DNA from 2 places in the Pectobacterium sp. A5351 genome. Region 2 is predicted to be linked to the other one. Evidence: predicted binding sites of a transcription regulator. Region 2 holds the regulator's gene; the other holds the start of a gene.
The links. The regulator PhoB, encoded in region 2, activates phosphate uptake and scavenging genes when phosphate is short. The targets are predictions, from matches to a motif close to CTGTCATAAAACTGNCNNAT.

Region 1: O1Q74_RS15755 (esterase-like activity of phytase family protein) is a predicted target of PhoB. The motif match lies at 5,468-5,487, and genes of this name have one in related genera.

Annotation. Positions count from the first base shown of each region.
Region 1 covers NZ_CP116477.1:3,404,563-3,411,637, reverse strand. Annotated here, with positions in the region: gene O1Q74_RS15775 (4Fe-4S dicluster domain-containing protein) at 1-459, opposite strand, end outside; gene O1Q74_RS15770 (alpha/beta hydrolase) at 980-1,945, opposite strand; gene O1Q74_RS15765 (LysR family transcriptional regulator) at 2,224-3,123, shown strand; partial or broken gene O1Q74_RS15760 (GntR family transcriptional regulator) at 3,478-3,982, shown strand; gene O1Q74_RS15755 (esterase-like activity of phytase family protein) at 4,046-5,407, opposite strand; gene O1Q74_RS15750 (multidrug efflux MFS transporter) at 5,552-6,745, opposite strand.
Region 2 covers NZ_CP116477.1:3,217,395-3,224,469, reverse strand. Annotated here, with positions in the region: gene O1Q74_RS14945 (SbcC/MukB-like Walker B domain-containing protein) at 1-800, opposite strand, end outside; gene sbcD (exonuclease subunit SbcD) at 797-2,023, opposite strand; gene phoB (phosphate response regulator transcription factor PhoB) at 2,318-3,007, shown strand; gene phoR (phosphate regulon sensor histidine kinase PhoR) at 3,035-4,357, shown strand; gene O1Q74_RS14925 (PstS family phosphate ABC transporter substrate-binding protein) at 4,372-5,310, shown strand; gene O1Q74_RS14920 (cobalamin-independent methionine synthase II family protein) at 5,551-6,657, shown strand.

The DNA of each region.
Region 1 (7,075 bases), 190 kb from region 2:
GACCGGATTGATGAAACGCACATGGTAAGGACAGGCGGCAATGCAGTAGCGGCAGCCCACGCAGCGTTTATCGTTGACATCAACGATCCCGGTGAGCGCGTCTTTGAAGGAGGCTCCCGTTGGGCAGACGGCAACGCAGGGCGGGTTCTCACAGTGCTGACAGGATTTGCGGAAAAATTGCTTAATCGCGCGCGTTTTTTCAACAGCGGGAATATCGACGGTTTGCAATATATCCAGCCGAGTTACACCATCGGGCACGTTATTGGTCGCTTTACAGGCCTTGATACAGGCTTTGCAGCCGATACAGCGCATTTCGTTATGCAATAAGCCATATTTAACGGCTACTTTACCCTGCGCTTTTTCGGGTTCATTCTGTGCGCGTGCGATACCGATATTTCCACTAACGGCAATCGCGCTTCCCATATAGGCAATAAAACGACGGCGAGATAATTCTTCCATATTATAAATCTTCACATTGAGGTGATAGCCGTGCGAACGCTATATCTTTCATAGACAGTATTAATCCAGTACCAACATTAATATTTCGCAGTTTGAGGCTAATGGAAAACAGCGGTTCATCATTACGATGAAAATAGTAAATAAGCCACGTTGCTATTATGGTTTTATTGGAGCATGAGAATAAAGATCTAAGTGTGCGCTTGGTCACGTTTATTTTTTTGTATAACCGTATATAACAAATATCGATTTGTTATAAATACAATGTTATTTCTTTATTCTTTTTGTATTTTTAAGAAATAGCGTTTCCGCTATAGATGTGTGCGTTGTTATTTTTTCATTATGTGATAGGCGTGAATAATTGATGTGCGTCATATCGCACGTTTTTTTATGCGGTGGTAGAGAAGGGTATAAACGGCTAGAGCGATTTCTCGCAACAAATAAAAACGTTAGTGCTTATTTCACACTAACGTTTATGCAACATAAATAATAAGAAATCTATTCTATAGATTTTAAACCGGCATCAGGGTTTTAGGTGTTTATCAAGAAAGCGTACGGTAATTTGCATGATGTCCGGTTGCAGCCAATGCGGCCCGCCGTGCTCGGCGCCTTTGACGCTGTAGTAGGTCGAGTCGATATTTTTCTCTGTCAGCGCCTGATGCAGTCTCTCGGTCTGGCGTGGTGAAACCAGAGTATCGTTGGTACCGTGCATAATCAGGAACGGCGGTGTCGCGCTGTTGATAAAGTTAATCGGGTTGGCGGTGGCCGCTTTATCGGGATAGCGGGTAATGGCGCCGCCTTCATTAAATACCGATGTGCCGTTGACCCAGATAGCTTCCGTAGCGGACGCTGAAGCGTGTTTCTGGACAACATCATCAGGAAAACCTTCACCCACCAGCGTGAGGTCGGATAACCCATAAAAGTCGATCACCGCTTGAACATCGCTGCTTTGATTGAGATGTTCGCCTTTATCGTAGACTTTTGAACCATTTGTCGCGCCGGCAAATGCTGCCAGATAGCCGCCCGCAGAGGTACCGAACACAGCGGCTTGCTGGCTATCAATACCGAATTTTTTCGCATTAGCGCGCAGATAGCGGATGGCGGATTTCACATCTTCCAGCGGCGCGGGGAAAAGAACGGTAGGTGCCACACGATATTCCATACTGGCAACCACATAACCGGCTTCAGCAATGTTTAGACGCTGTTGCAGGTAATTATCTTTATTGGCGTTAATGAACCCGCCGCCGGTAATAAATAATACCACAGGAAGCGCGTTTTTCGCTTCAGGTTGAAGAATATCCATTTTTAATGCGACGTTAGGGTAACCACGCATGGAGACCTGAGAATAAACCACGTCCGAAATTAATTTTACCGACGTGGTTTCCTGTTTTACGGTGATCTCATGCTGATTCTGTGCCGCATTGATTGCCGTCGCGCTCATCATTGCCAAGGTCGCTAACCCTATCTTTGTTGTTTTAAAATAATCCATATCTTAAGTCCTTTTGTTAGGGAGATGTAAACTTTTTTGGTTTGTGAGTGATGATGTCATATTTGTAAAGAGAATACTAAAAAATATTTAACAATATTGACTGTGTCGTATTAATCTACTCAATTATTTCCTCGTTTATAATAAGTTGACTATATCTACTATTAACGTTATTTCTCATTAATTAAATGTGCATCTAATCACAATTGATTATTTACAAATCCCTATAATTGTTATCATGGCAGGATATAGACGGTACCGTTAATGCGTAATATAAAACAATGCTCAGTATAAAACGTGTGATTTATTATCAGGAACTCATCCGGGTCGGGAGTTTCACGAAAGCAGCGAAAGCGCTGAATATCTCTCAGGCGTTTTTGTCCCAAGAGATCGCGCGGCTGGAGCTTGAAACGGAAAGGAAGCTGATTAACCGAACCACGCGACAGTTTTCTCTGACGCCATTCGGGAAGGTCTTTGCTGATAAAATTCAGGGCATGATTAAGGAATATTATGAGCTGGAGCAGTTCGTCAGCAGCTATGAGGAAAGCACGGATGGCGCGCTACTGGTTGGCGTGATCCCGATTTTCAATCGTCTGGCCCACTACAATATGTTTAACCTGTTTCAGAAAGCCTACCCCAATATCGATATTTCCTTCATTGATGGCGTGAGCATCGATTTACTGGAGAGGGTACGTAATAGCGGGATCCACCTGTCTTTCTCAACGCCTTTTGATGAATACCTGAACGATCCTTTGTTTCATCACACCATTTGCCAGGTTGATGACATTGCGGCGGTGATGTCGACGTCGCATCCGCTTGCGGGCAATACGACGCTAAGCTTGCCGCAACTGGTAAAAGAAAAGCTGATCGTGCCGCAAAAAGGGACGGGGGAGCATGCCGCCGTTTCCGAATCCTTCACCCGACAGGGCATTAACCCCAGTTACTTTCGCGAATGCAGCAATATGGACATCATTATGGATCTGGTGGTCAATCTGTCTGGTGTGGTCTTCCTCTGTTCATCTGTCGCGAAAAGCCTGACCGCTTATGATGTCGCGGTGATTCCGCTGGAGGAGCAACTGAAGAGAACATTCGCGATTAGCTATCTGAAGCGCAGCACGAACATCCCTATGGTGCGCCTGTTTCTGGATTTCTTGCAAGACTACAGCGAGTCCGTTCGGTAGGGCGCTTTCTCTGTTAATTAAAAAGACAGGGTTCAAAAGACGCCGATATCCAAGACATGTACCGTAAGGAACGCAGGTTCCGCGTTCATTCCCCCCAATGTACTGCCTGTTAGACAGACGTATCATATTATTTTTTCTACATCTTCTATCCCTTCATTGCATTCAGTTTCACTTCCCGCTGTTCATCGGTTTTAGATAGATATTACAGATGTGAATCAATGTGAGGCGATTCAAACTATCATTATTAGGTACTTGTATGGTAGTTGGCGTAAACGAATGGCTACATGCATAGAAGGATAAGTAACGTGAAGATTGTCAGCGCTGAAGTATTTGTCACCTGCCAAACGTAGCGTCATGGGCACCTCTTTTCAGAGCAACAACAATGAACCAGTCAACCAGCAAATTTATCGCGTACTGCGTAAAGACATCGTGGAATGCAATATTCCCCCAGTAAGCTGCTGTCTGAAAAAGAAATTTCTGTGCGTTTTGATGTGTCCCGCCAGCCAGTCCGAGAGGCTTTTATCAAGCTGGCAGAGGCTGGATTGGTGCAGATCCTGCCGCAGCGCGCGATGGTACGTCGGGCGGCAGAAAGGGTGACAGATGAACACCTGCTGACGCTGGAGCACAATGTGCGTCGGCAGGAATTGGCTGTGCAGAATGAGCAGATGCACGAGTTTCTCAGCCTGAGTCAGGTTTCTCCTCCGCCAAGCCTGATCCAACAACACGACCTGATTTTTAACGCCCTGAAAGCGCGCGACCCTGATGCGCGGAAAAAACGATTCGTGAGCACTTGCAGGAAATGAGCTATTCGATCACGCCGATTGCGCAACAGAATAGCGACTGGTTCGAGCATGCCTGAGCATGCTGAATTGCTGCTTCCACTTTTGGGGCCATCCTCTGGTGGAAGCCATTTCACAGAAGGTTACTTCAGCGGTTGTTCCAGATGAATCACCCACAGTTCGTTGTCGGCCTCTGGCTTCTGCAACGGTTTGATGGCTAAGGTTGTCTCTACCGCCTTGCCATCTCGCGTCAGTTTTCCATCGGTAGTAACCTGATAGTCATCCGCCTTATCTTTTGCTTTCACGGGGGATTGCAGCACGGATTGCAGACCAAAGTCGTTGTCGTTAATGACGGCCAGCGTTTGCTTATCGACCAGGGCCAGACCTTCCACTTTCTCCTGCTGCCAGCCAAGTTTACGCAGATCCACCAGCTCCTGCTTGTGCGCCAGGGTAATGCCGCGTTTTTCCAACTGGGCGAGATCGTCAAATTCCGGCGATTTGCCGTTGGCATCGAACGGCGTCAGGTCGCTCGCTTTGCTGAGATCGACCAGATAGATGCGGTTCTGCATCTGTTTATCTTTATCTGTGCCCTGTTCGACCAACAGAATGCGTTGATTATCCAGTGCCACGATATCGCCGATTTTGGCATCCTTCGCTTTCTTGTAGCTGTCGATATTGATGGGGTAGCCCAGCATGCGACTGGTTTTGGTTTCCGGGTTAAACATCACCAGGCGCGTAAATTGCGCTTTGTTTTTGGTTTTGCCGTCGATATCCAGCGTGCTTTGCACGGCCATGACGATCGTGCTGTCCGGCAAGCGGGTCAACCCTTCAAAACCCCGATTCGGCTGACGCCATTTGATGATATTTGGTAAACCGCTGGCAACCGAGTGTTCGTTGTCCGCAGGCGTCGGCCCGAATTTTTGCAGGATCTTCCCGCTGGCATCAACGTGGATCAGGAACGGGCCGTATTCGTCACACAGCCAGAAACCACCATTGCCGTCCGGCGTAATCCCTTCGGTGTCCAGCCCGCGCTGGCTGGTGCTGAGCGGTTGTAGGGCGTCATTCAGTGCCACTTCGTTGGTGGTGCCGATAACGTCCGCAGGTAGCGGCAGGCCGGTGATATTGCCCTCGGCATCATGCAGCGGGCGGGCATTGATCGCCTCGGCGGCTTTCGCGCTGACCCGAATATCCATCATCAGCGGCGCGTAGTCGGGGCTGGCAAAGATCTTGGCCTCTTTCTCACCGACCAGCGGCGCATCGGCATTCGGGCCGCGATCGGTGACGGTGGTGAACATCAGGTCATCACCCTGTTTGCCGGTAAAATAGAGACCGGAGCCAATGCCGACAGGTAAACCGTTGGGGAAGTTCTGGGCGAATTTGCCCTGATACGCAACATGATCGCTGGCTGGGAAGGTAACGACATAGCGTGTCACTTTTTCTCCTTCTGCCTGCGCGCTGAACGGCAGAAATCCGGCAACCAGCAGTGCTAACAACGTGTGTTTCATGGCATTCGCTCTTTGATGTGAATCAATTTGATTGAGGTACCGTCGGAGCATAGATAATTGATATGTCAGTTCTGTGACCGCACGCCTGATTTTGAAATGCAGTATGCGGTTTTCATGACATATCGCTGTTTAGAGAGGCTGTTGCTATCCTTTTCCGCGCGGTTTCCTGAAGGTGAAAAAGAGTTGTATCGTATTGCACAACACCAGAAACGCGGTGATGACGAACACCCAGCGGAAGCCCATCAGAGCGGAGACGCCGGAACCCACCAACGGCCCGAGGACGTTGCCCAGATACATGAATGACTGGTTATAGCCGAAGATGCGGCCTGTCACCTGCTGACTACTGTATTTGACCAACAGCGCTTGCACGGTTGGCATCAGCGCACCATCGGCAAAGCCCAGCAGAAAACGCAGTATGCCGAGCTGCGCAGGGCTTTGTACCATCGCCATGACCAGGAACAGCAGCACGCTGATCGCCAGTGCGGTGATTAGTACGCGGTGTGCGCCGATCCGGTCGCCTAAACGCCCAAGGCGCGGTGCGGATAGCAGGGCGGATACGCCGGGAATGGCAGCAATCACGCCGCTGATAAAGGCGATGTTGTCCGTGCCGGGCGTCAGATCGCGGATGAACAGGGTGAGGATGGGGCTAATGGAGCCGTTCGCCATCTGGATCATCATCGTCGTAATGAATAGACAGATAATGAGTGCCGGATACGGCAAAGAAGCAAAGACGGCTTTCCCGCTGAGCCGATTCTCTTTGGTGACCTTAACTATGCTCTCTTTAATCGCGAAAAGCGTAATCAGGAAACTGGTAAACAGCATGCCGCCAGTGATGAAAAAGACGGTGCGTAGCCCGATGTTGTCGGCCATAAAGCCGCCGAATAAGGGGCCGAGAATGACACCGGCGATCTGCCCGGTCGATAGCATACCCAATGCCCAGCCGCTTTTTTCACGCGGAACCTGCGAGGCGATCAGCGCCATCGCATTGGGAATATACCCGGAGGTCAGCCCCATAAGCGTGCGCAGGATGAACAGGTGCCACACGTTGGTCGCCAGTCCTTGTAACGACATCACGATCGCCATGCCAAGTGCAGCGCGTAACAGCATAAGCTTACGACCTTTACGGTCGGCGAGGCTTCCCCACAGTGGAGCTACGGCGGCAGAGACGAGAAAAGACGAACTGAAAATTAAGCCGGACCACAGGCTCAGCGATTCGTGCGAGTGAACGCCAAGCTGCTCAATGTACAGTGGCAGGAAAGGTAATATCTGGCTCATGGCCAGCCCGGTGAAAAAGCATCCCAGCCAGGCAGAGAAGAGGTTAAGTTTCCAGGTTTCCATGGGGGGCGGAATAGGCCTTCATCAGCGAATAACCAATGGCGAAACCGTGGTGACTGCGCGCAAAAAAATTGTGCTAACCGACAGTGAATGGCGCTCAATTAATAACGGACAGTGACTAAAATTTCGTCTTTCATCATGAGCATAGCATAGCCAGCGGCGTAGTGGTCACTGAGGGTAATGATCCGCAACAAAAGAAAATCAGCGTGGGGAGACGGTGGGTAGAGTGAAAGCCTTTGTGAATTTAATTGTGTGATGCATATCACTAAAAATTAGCTTTTGAACAACAGAGGTTGTACAATTCACCACCATAAGGCAGCCCACTGCCACGTA
Region 2 (7,075 bases):
GCATGTTGTGCCTGCGTATTGGTCAGCTGTGTTTGCCGCTGCGTCAGTTGTTCGAACCAGCGTAGCGTAGTCAGCGCTTGCTCTCGCTCGATGTTGCCCCGTTGCTCCTGCTGGATCAGCTCGGCAAGCTGTTCTTCCACCTGTTGACGCTGCTCATCGGTCAATAGCTGAATACCGGATGCACGCGCCTGTAGCGTGCTCAGTGCGACGCTTGCCTGTTTGTGCTTGTCATAGACGCGTTCGGAAATCAGGCCGTAAATGTCCGTACCGGTCAGCTCTTCCAGCAGTTCCGCTCGGTCGTCTGCTTTGGCGTTGAGGAAGGCGGCAAATTGCCCCTGCGACAGCATCATGGAACGCGTAAAGCGGCCAAAATCCAGCCCGGTGAGTTGCGTGATCATCTCTTTTTTATCATTGAGTTTTTCACACAGAATTTTGCCGTCTTCAATGCGCGCGAGTTCGGCCTTGGGAGACTGCAAATTGCCGTCAGGGACATTTCTTGCCCGCCGCTGGCTCCAGAAGGCGCGGTATCCCACGCCTTTCACTTCGAATTCGACCTCTGCAAGGCATTCTGCGGTATTACGCGTCATCAGGTCATTCTGGCTGGCGGAAAGCAGGCCAAGCCGTGGTGTTTCGTGGTACAGCGCCAGGCAGATGGCATCCAGCAGCGTAGTTTTTCCCGCGCCAGTTGGGCCGGTAATGGCAAATAAGCCGTTGCTGGAAAACGGCTCCTGCGTGAAGTCGATCTTCCATTCGCCTTTTAGCGCGTTGAGGTTTTTTAGGCGCAGACTGAGAATCTTCATTTGGCTGGCTCGCTATTTTCCAGTTCATCAATAACCTGATTAAACAGCATGCGAACGCGCTGCTGGCGGCTCTCTTCCATCTCTGTCTCCGTTGCCAGACGGCGTTCAAAAACGTCATGTACGCTGAGCTCGTTCAGCGTTTCCTTGTCCTGTTGCGTCATCGCCTGCATACGCTGTTCTCGTGTGCGGCGTAGCAGAAGCACCTCAACAGACAGATTCTCGGTCATCGCCTGAACGCGTTTTTGCATGTCGCTAAGATAATCCTGCGTGCTGATTTCGATATCCAGCCATACCGGTTTATCGCCTCGATAATCCTGAAATGCGGCCAACTGTCGTTCAATGTCGCTCAGGCTACCTTTAATCAACTGCATCGGCTGAGTGACAGGAATAGACAATATTTCTATTTGTGCTGGCAAATCTGGTTCAAAACTGATCAAGCACACGGATTTCTCGCTGTTGAGTTCGTCAAAACTTAGCGGGATAGGCGAACCGCTGTAGCGAATATGCTCGCTTTGCGTCACGCGCTGCGGGCGGTGAATATGGCCGAGCGCGATATAATCCGCAGGGGGAAAAGCCTGAGCAGGGAACGCATCGAGCGTACCAATATAGATATCGCGCACGGATTCCGAGGCGGTTGCGCCAATGGTCGTCAGGTGCCCGGTTGCAATAATCGGTAGCGGCAGGCCAAGTTCATCGCGCTTTTGGCAAGCCAGTTGGTAACACTGCTGGTAGTGCGCCGTAATCGCTTCCTGTAGCGCCAGCTGTTTTTCATCCCCTGATTGCCCGGCTTTGCTGGTCAATACATCGCGTGGACGTAAAAAAGGAATGGCACAGAGCAGGGCACCGGGCTGCTGTTGACGGTTTTGCAGCAGGAGCACTTGCTGGGCGGGATCGTCGCTGGCGCAGGCAATCACCCGCGTGTTCAGGCAGGCCAGCAACTCGCGGGATTCATTCAGCATCGCGACGGAATCGTGGTTGCCGCCGAGAATAACGAGCTGGCAGCCCGTGTGCTGTAGTTCTACCACGAAGCTATAATACATTTCCCGTGCATAGCTGGGGGGCGAGCCGTTATCAAAAATATCGCCTGCGACTATAATGGCATCGACCTGATGGTGCTCCACCTGAGCGATAAGCCAGTGCAGAAAAGCCTGATGCTCAGCAGCGCGGCTTTTGGTATAAAAATATTGCCCTAAATGCCAATCGGCGGTGTGGATAATGCGCATCGTGTTCTCTCGATATTCATGCCGCGTGGCGATGGACGACGTTGTCATTATTTATTATGTGAAAGGGTGTGTCGTCGCCATCGTACTTTGTCATCGTAATGCCATGATTATATATAGCAGGCATGGCGGCTGTCGCGGTGGAATCAGACGTTTGGAAAGCGGCTCGAAAAATCGGATGTACGCGCTGTAACAATCGTGCAGAGAGGTCCGTGTGTTTTTCATAAATCTGTCATAAAACTGACGCATAATGCCTCCGCCTGCTAACAGCGACGATGATTAACGACAGGATTGACAATGGCAAAACGCATATTAGTCGTGGAAGATGAAGCACCAATTCGTGAAATGGTCTGCTTTGTACTGGAGCAAAATGGTTATCAACCCGTTGAAGCCGAAGACTATGACAGTGCAGTAACGCAACTGTCGGAGCCGTTCCCAGAACTGGTGTTATTGGACTGGATGCTGCCTGGCGGGTCGGGCCTGCAATTCATCAAGCATATGAAGCGCGAGGCGCTGACGCGTGATATTCCGGTGATGATGTTGACCGCACGCGGTGAAGAAGAAGACCGCGTGCGCGGGCTTGAAGTGGGTGCGGATGATTACATTACCAAGCCGTTTTCACCCAAAGAATTGGTGGCGCGTATCAAAGCCGTGATGCGCCGCATTTCACCGATGGCGGTGGAAGAAGTGATTGAAATGCGTGGCCTGAGCCTCGATCCTTCCTCTCATCGCGTGACGACCGAAGAGCACGCGTTGGACATGGGGCCGACGGAATTTAAGCTGCTGCATTTCTTTATGACGCATCCTGAACGTGTTTATAGCCGGGAACAGTTGCTGAATCACGTTTGGGGCACTAACGTTTATGTTGAGGATCGTACTGTCGACGTCCATATTCGTCGCCTGCGTAAAGCGCTGGAAACCAGCGGACATGACAAAATGGTGCAAACCGTTCGGGGAACGGGCTACCGTTTTTCAACGCGTTACTGAGGTGATCGTAACCGGAGAAATATTAACGTGCTAGAACGTTTATCCTGGAAAAGGCTGGCATTGGAGCTGGCTTTTTTTTGTTTGCCCGCGTTGCTGCTAGGGCTGATTTTTGGTTATCTGCCCTGGTTTCTGCTGGTCGCCGTATTAGGCTTACTCTGCTGGAACTTTTATAACCAACTGAAACTCTCTTACTGGCTGTGGGTTGACCGCAGCATGACGCCACCGCCCGGCCGCTGGAGCTGGGAGCCGCTGTTTTACGGGCTCTATCAGATGCAGTTGCGTAACCGACGCCGACGCCGTGAGTTGGCGCTCCTGATCAAACGGTTTCGCAGCGGTGCCGAGTCTTTGCCCGATGCCGTGGTGATCACTACCGAAGAAGGAACGATCTTCTGGTGTAATCATCTGGCGCAGCACCTGCTGAGTTTCCGCTGGCCGGAAGATAACGGTCAGAATATCCTCAACTTATTGCGCTATCCCGAATTCACCAACTACATGAAAGGGCAAGATTTTAGCCGTCCTCTCACGTTGCAGTTGAATAATTCCCACCATGTTGAATTCCGCGTGATGCCCTATTCCGAAGGGCAGCTACTGATGGTGGTGCGTGATATTACGCAAATGCACCAGCTTGAAGGTGCCAGACGTAACTTTTTTGCCAACGTGAGCCATGAACTGCGTACGCCGCTGACGGTGTTGCAGGGTTATCTGGAAATGATGCAGGAAGAAACGCTGGATGCGGCCTTGCGAGGGAAGGCACTGAATACCATGCAGGAGCAGACCCGACGCATGGACGGGCTGGTCAAACAGCTGCTGACCTTGTCCCGTATTGAGGCGGCGACGGCAATCGATCTGAATGAAAAAGTCGATATTCCATTGATGCTGCGCGTGTTACAGCGTGAAGCGCAGACCCTCAGTCAGGGACGTCATGAGATTGTCTTTCGTGTGAACGAAAGTCTCTGCGTGTTTGGTAATGAAGAACAGCTGCGCAGCGCGGTATCCAATCTGGTGTATAACGCGATTAACCACACGCCAGCGGGAACGCGCATCGAAGTCTGCTGGCAGAAGATCCCGCAAGGGGCGCAATTTCAGGTCAGCGATAACGGGCCGGGCATTGCGGCCGAACATTTACCGCGCCTGACAGAGCGCTTTTATCGAGTCGATAAGGCGCGTTCACGGCAGACGGGCGGCAGCGGGCTGGGGCTGGCGATTGTTAAACATGCGCTCAGCCATCATGATTCCCGTCTGGAAATCATGAGTGAGGATGGTCTGGGCTCGCGTTTTGTCTTTACGTTGCCGAATCGGTTGATTGTCCCTGCCTCTCTGGCTGAAAATACGGTGAAACCTTTAGCCTGACGGAAAACGCTACCATGACATCCGCCACTCGTATTGCGGGCGCTTTTTTACTGCTGCTCAGCGCGTTTTGCGTTGCACAGCCTCGCCAGATGTTGGCGGGCAATCTCTCCAGCGCGGGGTCGGATACGCTGGCTAACCTGATGGCCTTTTGGGCGGCGGATTTCAGCCAGCACTACCCGAACGTGAATTTACAGATTCAGGCCGCTGGATCATCTTCTGCGCCGACATCTCTGGCATCGGGGGCGGCGCAGCTTGGGCCGATGAGCAGGGCGATGAAAGCCAGCGAAATTGACGCGTTCGTCCAGCACTATGGCTATCCACCGCTGGCGGTGCCGGTCGCGATGGATGCGCTGGTGGTGCTGGTCAATCAGGATAACCCGCTGCCTGGGCTGAATTTATCGCAGTTGGACGCCATCTTTTCGATTACGCAACGCTGCGGTAACCACCAGCCGATAAAACAGTGGGGCGATCTCGGCCTGCGCGGCAGTTGGGAAAAACGCACGCTACTGCGCTATGGGCGAAATTCTGCGTCAGGAACCTACGGGTTCTTTAAGCAAAAGGCGCTATGCCGCGGCGATTTCCTTCCTCAGGTTAATGAGTTGCCAGGCTCGGCATCCGTTGTGCAGGCGGTGGCTGCTTCAACGGATGCCATCGGCTATGCCAGCGTGGGCTTTCGTACCAGCGGCGTGAGAATGCTGCCGTTAGCCGCACAAGGGAGCGACTACATTTATCCCTCGACTGAAAATATCCGCAGCGGTTTATATCCCTACACCCGTTACCTTTACATCTATGTGAACAAAGCGCCCAGCCAACCGCTGGAAGCGCTGACGGCGGCATTTTTAGATCGTGTGCTGTCCGAAACGGGGCAGTCGCTGGTGAATCAGGATGGTTATTTACCGCTACCCGAAGAGACGCGTCGTCAGACGCGTCAGCAGATCGGCCTGCCGGAGTAATTCTTCTCATCCACGAATTTGCGATGTTTCTGCATTACATGAATTTTCTTCATGTAATGTGAAAATTCTTCTATTGCCCTGTGCTTTGTCACGTGACAGGATAGTTTTAAATTTAGACGTCCAGATGGCTATATAAAATTAAATGTAACTATCTCTCTGGGCAAATATTTCATATTGAAACTATCTGTCAGCATGCTTCTTTCCTGAAGATCGGTGCTGGCAACATGTCAGGAGCGACACATGGCGAACACCTTATCCCCTTTCCGTGCTGATATCGTCGGCAGTTTCTTACGTCCGGCTGCGATTAAGCAGGCTCGTCTTCAGCATCAGGCGGGCGAGATTGATGATATCGCGCTGCGTAACATTGAAGATCGTGAGATCCTGCGGGTGGTAGAAAAGCAGCGTGAAGCGGGCTTACAGATTGTGACGGATGGTGAGCTGCGTCGTGCCTGGTGGCACTTTGACTTTTTTGCTGATTTGCACGGTGTGGAGCGCTACGAAGCCGATCACGGTATTCAATTCAACGGTATTCAGACGAAATCTCATGCGATTCGCGTCGTGGATAAAGTGAGTTTCAACCCTCAGCATCCGATGCTCGATCATTTCCGCTACCTGAACAGCATTTCTGGCGATGCGGTCGCTAAGATGACGATTCCTAGCCCCAGCGTGATGCATTTCCGTGGCGGACGTAAAGCGATTGATGCGACGGTGTATCCCGACCTAGCCGACTATTTCGACGATCTGGCGCAAACCTGGCGCGATGCGATTCATGCATTTTATGACGCAGGCTGCCGCTTCCTGCAACTGGATGACACCGTGTGGGCTTATCTGTGCTCTGACGATCAAAAACGCCAGATCCGTGAACGTGGTGAAGACCCGGCACAGCTGGCGCGGACATACGCCGACGTGTTGAACAAAGCGTTGGCTGATAAACCTGCGGATCTGGTTATCGGTTTACACGTCTGCCGCGGTAACTTCCGCTCAACCTGGATTTCTGAAGGCGGCTATGAGCCTGTGGCAGAGATTCTGTTTGGCGAAGTGAATGTTGATGCCTTCTTCCTGGAATACGATACCGAGAGAGCGGGTGGATTTGAGCCGCTGCGCTTTGTGAAGCCGGGCCATCAGCAGGTGGTTCTGGGACTGATCACCACGAAGAACGGTGAACTGGAAGATGCCGACGTGGTGCAGGCGCGTATCGCGGAAGCGGCAAAATATGTCGATCTCAGCCAGATTTGCCTGAGCCCGCAATGTGGTTTTGCTTCAACGGAAGAGGGGAACAGCCTGACGGAAGAGCAGCAGTGGAATAAGCTGAAGCTTGTCGTGGATATCGCCAATCGCGTGTGGTAACACTGGTGGAGTAACCTTATCCCTATCGTGGATAGATAAAGGCTGGATCATAGGATCCGGCCTTTTTTTATGGACGTTCTCCTGCCTTCTGCCGCGATGTTTTGTGAAATATGTTTTTTTTATGATCGAACAGCGCATTTTATGCCGTTTTTTGTCAGTTTTATTGCAATGAAATATCGATAAATGCGCAAATCATGTGTCATGCAAATCATGATAAACCAATTTATATTCTTAATTTTTGTCATAGTTAGGCTGTATGTTCTGGTTTTTGGATCTCTGCTTGTCTTTTTACGCTATAAACGGTTTACTTAGCACCCAATATAGCTGTGCAAAAAATAACTTCTATGACCGCCATTTTCGTGTCGCCGAAGTGTTGGCGTCATGCACCTAGCCAACCCTTTGTGAACGGCTTCCGGCG